Regions from separate parts of the Streptomyces sp. NPDC057302 genome, predicted to be linked through region 1. Evidence: riboswitches for the same ligand, from Rfam matches in the RefSeq annotation. Region 1 holds a riboswitch; each other region holds the start of a gene.
What was found. A riboswitch is a leader RNA that binds a small molecule or an ion and turns the genes downstream of it on or off. The one in region 1 is predicted to bind cobalamin.

Region 1 (3,267 bases):
GCGATGGGCTTCCTGGCCGCGCGCTGGCGCAAGGCCGAGACCGAGAGCCTGGACGAATGGGGCCTGGGAGGCCGCTCGTTCGGCACCTGGGTCACGTGGTTCCTGCTCGGCGGCGACCTCTACACCGCGTACACCTTCGTCGCCGTCCCGGCGGCGATCTACGCGGCGGGCGCGGCCGGCTTCTTCGCGGTGCCGTACACGATCCTCGTCTACCCGCTGATCTTCACCTTCCTGCCGCGCCTGTGGTCGGTCTCGCACAAGCACGGGTACGTGACGACCTCGGACTTCGTGCGCGGGCGCTTCGGCTCCAAGGGGCTCTCGCTCGCCGTCGCGGTCACCGGCATCCTCGCCACGATGCCGTACATCGCGCTCCAACTGGTCGGCATCCAGGCCGTGCTCGACGTCATGGGCGTCGGCGGCGGTCCGGACACCAACTGGTTCGTCAAGGACCTGCCGCTCCTGATCGCGTTCGCGGTGCTCGCCGCGTACACGTACTCGTCGGGTCTGCGCGCCCCCGCGCTGATCGCGTTCGTGAAGGACGGTCTGATCTACCTCGTGATCGCCGTCGCGATCATCTACATCCCGATCAAGCTCGGCGGCTTCGACGAGATCTTCCAGGCGGCGAACGACAAGTTCTCGTCGGCGAACGAGGCGGCGGGCAAGCCCGTCGCGGGCCTCGCGCCGGGCCACACGGGGCAGTGGACCTACGCCACGCTCGCGCTCGGCTCCGCGCTCGCGCTGTTCATGTACCCGCACTCGATCACGGCGACGCTCTCCTCCAAGAGCCGCAACGTGATCCGCCGCAACACCACGATCCTGCCGCTCTACTCGCTGATGCTGGGCCTGCTGGCGCTGCTCGGCTTCATGGCGATCGCGGCCGGGGTCAAGGTGGAGAACGGGCAGCTGGCGATCCCGCAGCTGTTCGAGACGATGTTCCCGGACTGGTTCACCGGCGTCGCGTTCGCGGCGATCGGCATCGGCGCGCTCGTACCGGCCGCCATCATGTCGATCGCGGCAGCGAATCTCTTCACCAGGAACATCTACAAGGACTTCCTCAAGCCGGACGCGACACCCGCACAGGAGATGAAGATCTCCAAGCTGGTCTCGCTCCTGGTGAAGGTCGGCGCGCTGGCCTTCGTCCTCACCATGGACAAGACGGTCGCGATCAACTTCCAGCTCCTGGGCGGCATCTGGATCCTGCAGACCATGCCCGCACTGGTCGGCGGCCTGTTCACGCGGTGGTTCCACCGGTGGGCGCTGCTCGCGGGCTGGGCGGTCGGCATGGTCTACGGAACGGTCGCCGCGTACGGGGTCGCCTCGCCGACGCAGAAGCACTTCGGCGGCTCGTCCGACGAGATCCCCGGCATCGGCGAGATCGGCTACATCGGCCTCACGGCGTTCGTCCTGAACGTGGTGGTCACCGTGGTCATGACGTTCGTCCTGCGCGCCGTGAAGGCCCCTGACGGCATCGACGAGACCTCTCCCGGGGACTACACCGCGGACGCGGGCGACCCGGGCGTCGTGGAGGACCTGCCGCCGGCCACGGTGGGGGCGCCGGGCGGGCACTGACCCTTCCGCCACGTACGTCCCGCTACGTACGCCACACGGGCCGCCGGAGGAATCCGGCGGCCCGTTCTCATGCACTGCGACGCACCCCGACACAAGATATGGGGCTGCCACTCAGAGCCAGCACAAGATGTATGCTCGTGCTCGCTGTCGCCGCAGGGGAATCCGGTGCAAGTCCGGAACTGTCCCGCAACGGTGTATGAGTACGCATTTGTCGTGCTCTCTAGTCCGAAGACCTGTCGGCAGCGCGCCCGTTCCGACCGGTCCGGGTGCCAACGACGTCCGGGCCTCGTGGAATGGGCTGGTGGACGCGGAGCGCAGCCCTGCCCTGGGCGCCCCCGTGTGTCACTCCTCCCCTCCCCGAGGCTCCGAGCCGAGCGAGGGAGTGCTCCGTGACCATCGCGCCAGCCGAACCTGCGTCAGCGCAGACCACCGACGGTCAGCAGACCGCCGACGGCCCAGGAACCGCGCTGCTGCGTACCCTGACCGACCTCACCGCCGACCTCCCCGACGCCGACCCCGGCAGAGTCGCGGCCGCCGCGCTGCGTGGCCGCTCGGCCAGGGGGGACGCAGAGAGCACAGCGGAGCTGCGGGAGCTGGCGACCGAGGCCGCCGCGGGGCTCATCTCCGAGGACCCGACGTACTCGCAGCTCGCGGCCAGGCTCCTCAGCCTCAGCATCCGTGACGAGGCCGCGTCGCAGGGCGTGCGCTCCTTCTCCGACTCGGTCGCCGTGGGGCACCGCGAGGGCCTGATCGCGGACCGCACCGCCGCGTTCGTCGTCGACCACGCCGAACACCTGGACGCTCTCGTCCAGGACGCCCTCCAGGACGGCGCGGACTTCCGCTTCGGCTACTTCGGCCTGCGCACCCTGCACAGCCGCTATCTGCTTCGCCACCCGATCACCCGGCAGGTCATCGAGACCCCGCAGCACTTCATGCTGCGCGTCGCGAGCGGCCTGGCGGAGGACGGGAGCCTGCGCGCGGTGGACGAAGTCGCCTCCCTGTACCGCCTGATGAGCCGCCTGGACTACCTGCCGTCCTCGCCGACGCTCTTCAACTCCGGCACCCGGCACCCGCAGATGTCCTCCTGCTACCTCCTCGACTCCCCGCTGGACGAGCTGGACTCCATCTACGACCGCTACCACCAGGTCGCGCGCCTCTCCAAGCACGCGGGCGGCATCGGCCTCTCGTACTCCCGCATCCGCGCCCGCGGTTCGCTGATCCGCGGCACGAACGGCCACTCCAACGGCATCGTGCCGTTCCTCAAGACCCTGGACGCCTCCGTCGCCGCCGTGAACCAGGGCGGCCGGCGCAAGGGCGCCGCCGCGGTCTACCTGGAGACGTGGCACTCCGACATCGAGGAGTTCCTGGAGCTGCGCGACAACACGGGCGAGGACCAGCGGCGCACGCACAATCTCAACCTCGCGCACTGGATCCCGGACGAGTTCATGCGCCGGGTCGCCGCGAGCCAGGACTGGTCGCTGTTCTCCCCCGCCGACGTGCCCGAGCTCGTCGACCTGTGGGGCGACGAGTTCGACGCCGCGTACCGCAAGGCCGAGGCCGCCGGGCTCGCCCGCAAGACCATCCCGGCCCGCGACCTGTACGGCCGCATGATGCGCACCCTGGCGCAGACCGGCAACGGCTGGATGACGTTCAAGGACGCCGCCAACCGCACCGCCAACCAGACGGCGGAGCCCGGCC
Region 2 (3,267 bases), on a different contig from region 1:
CAGCGCCGTCAGGACGCCGACCGGGATGTCCTGCGGGGCCGCGACCGTGCGCGCGGCGAGGTCGGCCGCCACCAGGAACACCGCGCCCATCAGGGCCACCACCGGCAGGAGCGCCCGGTGGGCGGCGCCGACCAGCATCCGGGCCGCGTGCGGCACCATCAGGCCGACGAAGCCGATGGCTCCGCTGTAGGCGACGAGTACGCCGGTCAGGAGCGAGGCGAGGACGAAGACGGCGGCGCGGAAGCGGGCCGTGTCCAGGCCGAGGACGGTGGCGCCCTCCTCGCCGACCAGGAGCAGGTCCAGGGGGCGGGCCAGGGCGACGAGCAGCGCCGTGCCCACGATCAGGGCGGCGCCGGGCAGGGCGAGCATGTCCCAGCGGGCGCTGCCGAGTCCGCCGAGCGTCCAGTACAGGACTTCCTTCAGGTGGTCCGTGCTGTCGGCCATGATCAGGATCAGGCTGGTCAGGGCGGAGAGGATGTACGAGACGGCCACTCCGGCCAGGATCAGGCGCCCGGTGGCGAAGCCCCCGCCTCCCGACCTCGCCAGGGTGTAGACGACGAGCAGGGAGAGCAGGGCGCCCACGAAGGCGGCGGCCGGGATGGTGACGGTGGTGGCCAGGCCCGTGCCGATGCCGAAGGCGCTGCCGAGGACGATGACGGCGACGGCTCCGGCGGAGGCGCCGGAGGAGACACCGAGCAGGAACGGGTCGGCCAGGGGGTTCCTGACCAGGGCCTGGAGGACGGTGCCGATGACGGCGAGGCCCGCGCCTACGGCCGCGCCGAGCAGGACCCGGGGTAGGCGGACGTCCAGCACGATCGTGCGGAACGGGGAGGGCTCCGCGCGGCCGGTGAGGATCTCCAGGACGTCGGCCGGGGGTATCCGAACCGAGCCCAGGACCAGGCCTGCGACGACCGCCGCCGCGAGGGCTGTCAGCAGCCCGGCGACGACGGTGCCGTACCGCAGCCTTACCCTCGCCGCGGACCGGTTGCCGTCGATCACCGGCTCCGCCGAATTCGTCCTCAAACGCCGGACGGCCTGAGGATTCACAGCTGGTCCGCCAGCTTTTCCACCGCCCCCGGTGCCCTCACCCCCACCACCGTGTCCGACAGCGGAAGGACCGCGAAGCGCTTGTGCTTGATGGCGGGGACGTCCGCGAGGACCGGGTCGTCCAGGAGGCGCTTCTTCTTCTGGGCGACCGTCGTGCCGCCGTAGTCGAGGATCACGATCATCTCGGGCTTGCGGTCGACCACCGACTCCCAGGACGCGTCGCCGAAGGACTTGTCCAGGTCGGCGAAGACGTTGCGCCCGCCCGCCCGTTCGATGATGTCGTTGCCGATGCCACGGCCGCCCGCAGTGAACGCGGTCTTGTCCCCGCTGTCGTAGACGAAGACCGGGACCCGCTTCTTGGACTTCAGCTTCTTCGCCGTGGCGGACAGCCGGCGCTCGGCGTCGCCCACCCACTCGTCCGCCCGCTGCCGCACCCCGAACGTGCTGCCGACCTCGCGGACCTCCTTGTAGACGTCGTCCATCGACACGGGCCGCTTCGCGCAGCCCTCGACGTTGAGGCGGCTCTCGACGCCGGACTTGGCCAGGGCCTTGCGGCTGCGGCCATCGCCCGCCTGGAACGCGCTCGCGTAGCCGCCGTAGACGAAGTCGGGGTTCGCGGCCAGGAGCTTCTCGTACGAGGGGTACTCCTTGGCGATGACCGGGGTGTCCGCGTACGCCTTCGCGTACTTCGGCAGCACCTTGTCGTCCAGGTACGCCGTGCCCGCGAGGCGGTCCTTCAGGCCCAGCTCCAGCATCACTTCCGTCGCGTGCTGGTTCATCGTCACGGCGCGCTCGGGGGGTGCTTCGTACGTCGTCTTCACGCCGCAGTTCGTGACCGTGTAGGGGAAGCCGGGGGCCTTCGCGGCGGGCTTTTCCGAAGCGGGGTCCGCGGCGGACGAGCAGGCGGCGAGCGGGACGAGCAGGGCCGCGGCGGCGAGCAGGCGTATGGGGCGGGGCATGGCTGGGCTGCCTCCTCCAGGGGATTCCGCGTCCCCTGCGTCGTGGGAGAAGAAGGCGGCAGGTCAGTTCCTGACTGCCCCGCCCGCGAAGGGTGGGGTCACAGTGGCGGGACCGTGCCGGATTCGCACCGGCTTCCTGGGCCCTGCCGCCTCAAAGGTGAAGCTCAGTATGCCTGGACGATCTCGACCTTCTCCTCGGTGACCTCCGCGTCCACGATCCGGAAGGAGCGGAACTGGAACTCGCCCGCGTCGTCGGCGTCGGCCGTGGAGACCAGGACGTAGTGGGCGCCGGGCTCGTTGGCGTACGAGATGTCCGTGCGCGAGGGGTAGGCCTCGGTCGCCGTGTGCGAGTGGTAGACGATCACCGGCTCCTCGTCGCGGTCGTCCATCTCGCGGTAGAGCTTGAGGAGGTCGGTCGAGTCGAACTCGTAGAACGTGGGCGAGCGGGCCGCGTTCAGCATCGGGATGAAGCGCTCGGGGCGGCCGGTGCCCTCCGGGCCCGCGACCACACCGCAGGCCTCGTCGGGGTGGTCCTGGCGCGCGTGCGCGACGATCTGGTCGTGGAGGGCCTGGGTGAGGGTCAGCATGGCAGCCAGGATAAGCAGAAGGGCCGGTCCGTACCGAAGAGTGGTACGGACCGGCCCACATGCTGGGATCAGGCGTTACGGCGCTACTTCTGCACCGTGTCCTGCGGCTCGGCCTCGCCGCCGCCCGTGGACTGCGCGTTGCCGCGCTTCTGCATGACCAGGTAGCCGACGCCGAGGATCAGGGCCCACACCGGAGCCGCGTAGAGCGAGATCCGGGCGTCCTTGTCGATACCCATCATCACGATGACCATGGCGATGAAGGCGAGGGCGAACCAGCTCGTGTACGGCGCTCCCGGCGCCCGGAAGGTGGACTGCGGCAGCTCGCCGCGGTCGGCCTTGCGGCGGTACTTGATCTGGCAGACCAGGATCATGATCCAGGCCCACATGCCGGAGATGGTAGCGAAGGAGACGACGTAGTTGAACGCCTCGCCCGGCCACTGGTAGTTGATCCAGACGCCGACCAGCATCAGCGCGGCGGAGAAGGTGGTGCCGACCAGGGGCAGGCCGTTCTTCGTGAGCTTGGTGAAGAACTTCGGGCCCTGCCCGTTGAGCGCCAGGTCGCGCAGCATGCGGCCGGTGGAGTACATACCGGAGTTGCAGGAGGAGAGCGCGGCCGTCAGGACGACGAAGTTGACGATCGCGGCGCCGACGCCGAGGCCCATCTTGTCGAAGGC
Region 3 (3,267 bases), on a different contig from region 1:
TTGAGAAGGTCGTACCGCTCTTCGTGGAACTCCTCCGGCGTGCAGTTGTCGACCATGTGGAGCACCGCGTCCGGCTCCAGGATGACCGTCGTGTTGCGGTCACCGATGCCCTTCGCCACCTGGTCGATGAAGGTGCGGTAGGCGTTGCCGTCGGCCGCGCCGCCGCCCGAGTACTGGCCGCAGTCGCGGTGCGGGATGTTGTAGAGGACCAACAGGGCGTCCCGGTCGGCCTTCTCGGCGGCCTCGGTGAAGCCGCGCGCCTGGTCCTCCGCGTTCTCCGGGATGATCCACTCCGCGACGGGCTGTTCGGCGATCTTGCGGATCAGCTCGGCGTCGTCCTTCTTCCCGTCCTTCTCGTACGTGGCGACCTGCTTGGCCGCGTTCCCGTCCGGGTTGACCCAGTACGGATCGGTGCCCTTGGGCTGCTGTTTGACGGGCTGCCCCGACGACTCCTCGTTGCCCGAACCGTCATCGGAGGAGCACCCCGACAGCAGCAGCGCCGCCCCCGCGAACGACGCCGCAGCCTTCACCCCCCGGGCCGCGATCCGATGACCGCGGCCGGTGCCTTTGTGGTACATCCACTCCCCCTTGGGTGCACTGTCCGATTCTCAATCCTGACATACGCGCTCACTGCCCACGAGGTCCGCCCGTCGGCTACGAAGACCTGTTGGAGACCTGTTACAGCCGCGCGCCCGGGGGTAGGCGCAGGGCGCGGGGTGGCGCTCACGGGGAGGAGATCATGCGGGATCACACCTCTGAACTACGGCTGGCCGAAGTCCTGGTGGAGACCACGGACACCCTGGACGACGACTTCGATCCGGAGCGCTATCTGAGCCGGGTCGCGGGCCACTGCGTAGAGCTGCTCGACGCCACCGCCGCCGGGGTGATCTTCGACGCCGTCGGCAAGCACTCGGTGGCCGTCGGCGGCCATCCGCAGAAGCTCGCACTCGACCTGCTCGGCGCCCAACACGACGGCGGGCCCTGCGTGGAGAGCCTCGGCTCGGGAAAGCCCGTGCCGCCGATGCGGCTCGCGGCGGCCGAACCCGCCGCGCGCTGGCCGGAGTTCACCGCGCTGGCCCGGCGCCGTGGCATCGGGCTGACCTACGCGGTTCCGCTGCGCCAGCGCGCGACCCTGCTGGGCGCGCTCAACATCTTCGTGCCCGACACCTCCCAGTGCCTGTACAGCGAAGGAGAGTTGGGTCTGGCCCAGGTGATCGCCGACGCCACCGCCGTGGGCCTGCACAATCACCGCGCCTATACGGATTCCCGGGTCCTCGCCACACAGCTCCAGGGCGCTCTGACCAGCCGCATACGCATCGAACAGGCCAAAGGCATACTCGCCGAGCGCTGGCACACGGACATGGATGAGGCCTTTGAGACGCTGCGGCGGTACGCACGCAGAGAACGCCTGGTCATGGACGTGGTCGCCATCGACGTGATCAAGGGTTCGCTCGACGACACGGCGCTGCGCGGCGGTTGGTCCGGATCTCAATGAAGGTCATCCGCAGACCACCACCAGCGACGATCACGGAGAGAAAGCGGATCACGACTTGGCGTCAATCCACCCCTAGGCTCCAGCGCTCATCCGTTCTAGAGTCGACCCAAAGGCCCAAGCCCCCGGCCTGACCGTCCACCCCGCTTCACTGCGGGGTTGGCCACCGAACCTCCCGCGCCGACGCCGGGTTACTCCCGCAGCTCGTGCGCGCGCGGTCGAGGACCAGCCCGGTCGACGGCTCCGGGGGGAGCGGGCCGCCGACCGGGCCGGGTTGTCCCTGAACCGTTGACAGTGTCCATGACCAACTGGGACTCTCCGGGACAACAAGTACATACATAGAGGCGACGGTTGACAGGAACCCGGTGCGATTCCGGGGCGGTCCCGCCACTGTGACCGGACGCCGCCCGGCGTGCGGAAGCCAGGAACTGGGCCGTCGTACTCCTGCTTCGGGGCGTGGAACCCCAGAAGGAGGCTCTACGACATGTCACCGCACACCGCGGCATCAGACACCGCGGCACCGCACACCGACGGCGCGGCGGCCCAGGCCGCCACGGCATCGGCCCGTGACTGGCTCATCGCGTCGGCCGCGGTCATCATCGCGTTCCTCGCGCTCTACGCGGTCTTCATCGACAACGGCTCGCTGATCTCGGCGACCGGCAGTTATCTGCACGAGTTCGCCCACGACGGCAGGCACCTCCTCGGTGCCCCGTGCCACTGACCGGGGACGGACGCGGCGCCGTGCCATCCCCCTCGTCCTCACCCGTCCTGCCCCTGCTCGGCCGTGGTGTGGTGGCGGGAGGAGCGGCGGGCCTCGCGGCCGGTCTCTTCTCCCTGCTGCTCGCCGAGCCGCTGATGGACCGGGCGATCCGCGCGGAGGAGAAGAAGCACGCGCCGGGGGGTGCCGCGGAGCACCACGAGGAGCTGTTCACGCGCTCCACCCAGCACGCGGGCCTGGTGGTCTCCGCGGTCGTCGCCGCTCTGGCCATCGGCGTCCTGTTCGCGGTGGCGTACGCCCTGGTGCACCGCCGCGACCCGTACGCGAACCCGTGGCCGCGCGCCCTGGCCTTCGCGGGAGCCGCGTTCCTCGCCGTCTCCCTGCTGCCCGGTCTGCGCTACCCGGCGAACCCGCCGGGCGTCGGCGACCCGGCCACGGTCGGCGACCGGCAGGCGATGTGGCTGGCGGCCATCGCGATCGGCGTACTCGGCATGTTCCTGGTGCGGCAGGTGTACGTACGCCTGTCGGCCAGATCCGTTCCGGTGCGGCAGATCGCGGCGGCCCTCACGACGGTCGCCGTCCTGGCCGCGCTCTTCCTGCTCCCGGACAACCCCGACCCGGTCCCGGTCGACGCGACGCTCCTGTGGGAGTTCCGCGTCGTGTCCGTCGCCTCGCACGTCCTGCTGTGGGCCGTGTTCGCTGCGGTCTTCGGAGGCCTGGGCCTGCGGGCCGTCCGGGAAGGGGCCGCAAGGGGTGCCACCGTGGGCGCGAGCGCGGCGGGAGTGCCCTCGCGCCCCGGCGTCACCCCTACGGCCCCACCCCGGTGAGGTAGGCGGAGACCACGACGTTCGCCGAGTACGTCTTGCTCGCCCGGTCGAACGTGCCGCCGCAGGTGATCAGGCGGAGTTCGGCGCGGCCCTCCTCATGGGGGCCGTACGCCTTCTTCGCGTCGAAGCGGTCCCGGCTGAGGACCTGGACGTCGTCGACGGTGAACTCCGCGACCGAGCCGTCGTCCCGGGTGACGTGGATCTTCTCGCCGGGCCGCAGGGCGCTGAGG

Region 2: linked by a shared signal. The riboswitch ahead of ACFUPX_RS30985 (ABC transporter substrate-binding protein) and the one ahead of ACFUPX_RS36355 (ribonucleoside-diphosphate reductase subunit alpha) in region 1 are both predicted to bind cobalamin.
Region 3: linked by a shared signal. The riboswitch ahead of ACFUPX_RS26685 (CbtB-domain containing protein) and the one ahead of ACFUPX_RS36355 (ribonucleoside-diphosphate reductase subunit alpha) in region 1 are both predicted to bind cobalamin.

What each region holds. Positions count from the first base shown of each region.
Region 1 is NZ_JBHUZJ010000081.1:8,842-12,108, forward strand. It holds gene mctP (monocarboxylate uptake permease MctP) at 1-1,569, shown strand, start outside; cobalamin riboswitch at 1,688-1,825, shown strand; gene ACFUPX_RS36355 (ribonucleoside-diphosphate reductase subunit alpha) at 1,959-3,267, shown strand, end outside.
Region 2 is NZ_JBHUZJ010000058.1:9,190-12,456, forward strand. It holds gene ACFUPX_RS30980 (FecCD family ABC transporter permease) at 1-996, opposite strand, end outside; gene ACFUPX_RS30985 (ABC transporter substrate-binding protein) at 1,044-2,006, opposite strand; cobalamin riboswitch at 2,050-2,175, opposite strand; gene ACFUPX_RS30990 (Mov34/MPN/PAD-1 family protein) at 2,171-2,593, opposite strand; gene ACFUPX_RS30995 (amino acid permease) at 2,677-3,267, opposite strand, start outside.
Region 3 is NZ_JBHUZJ010000043.1:12,410-15,676, forward strand. It holds gene ACFUPX_RS26675 (glycoside hydrolase family 6 protein) at 1-578, opposite strand, end outside; gene ACFUPX_RS26680 (ANTAR domain-containing protein) at 740-1,495, shown strand; cobalamin riboswitch at 1,824-1,945, shown strand; gene ACFUPX_RS26685 (CbtB-domain containing protein) at 1,977-2,213, shown strand; gene ACFUPX_RS26690 (CbtA family protein) at 2,234-3,037, shown strand; gene ACFUPX_RS26695 (class F sortase) at 3,018-3,267, opposite strand, start outside.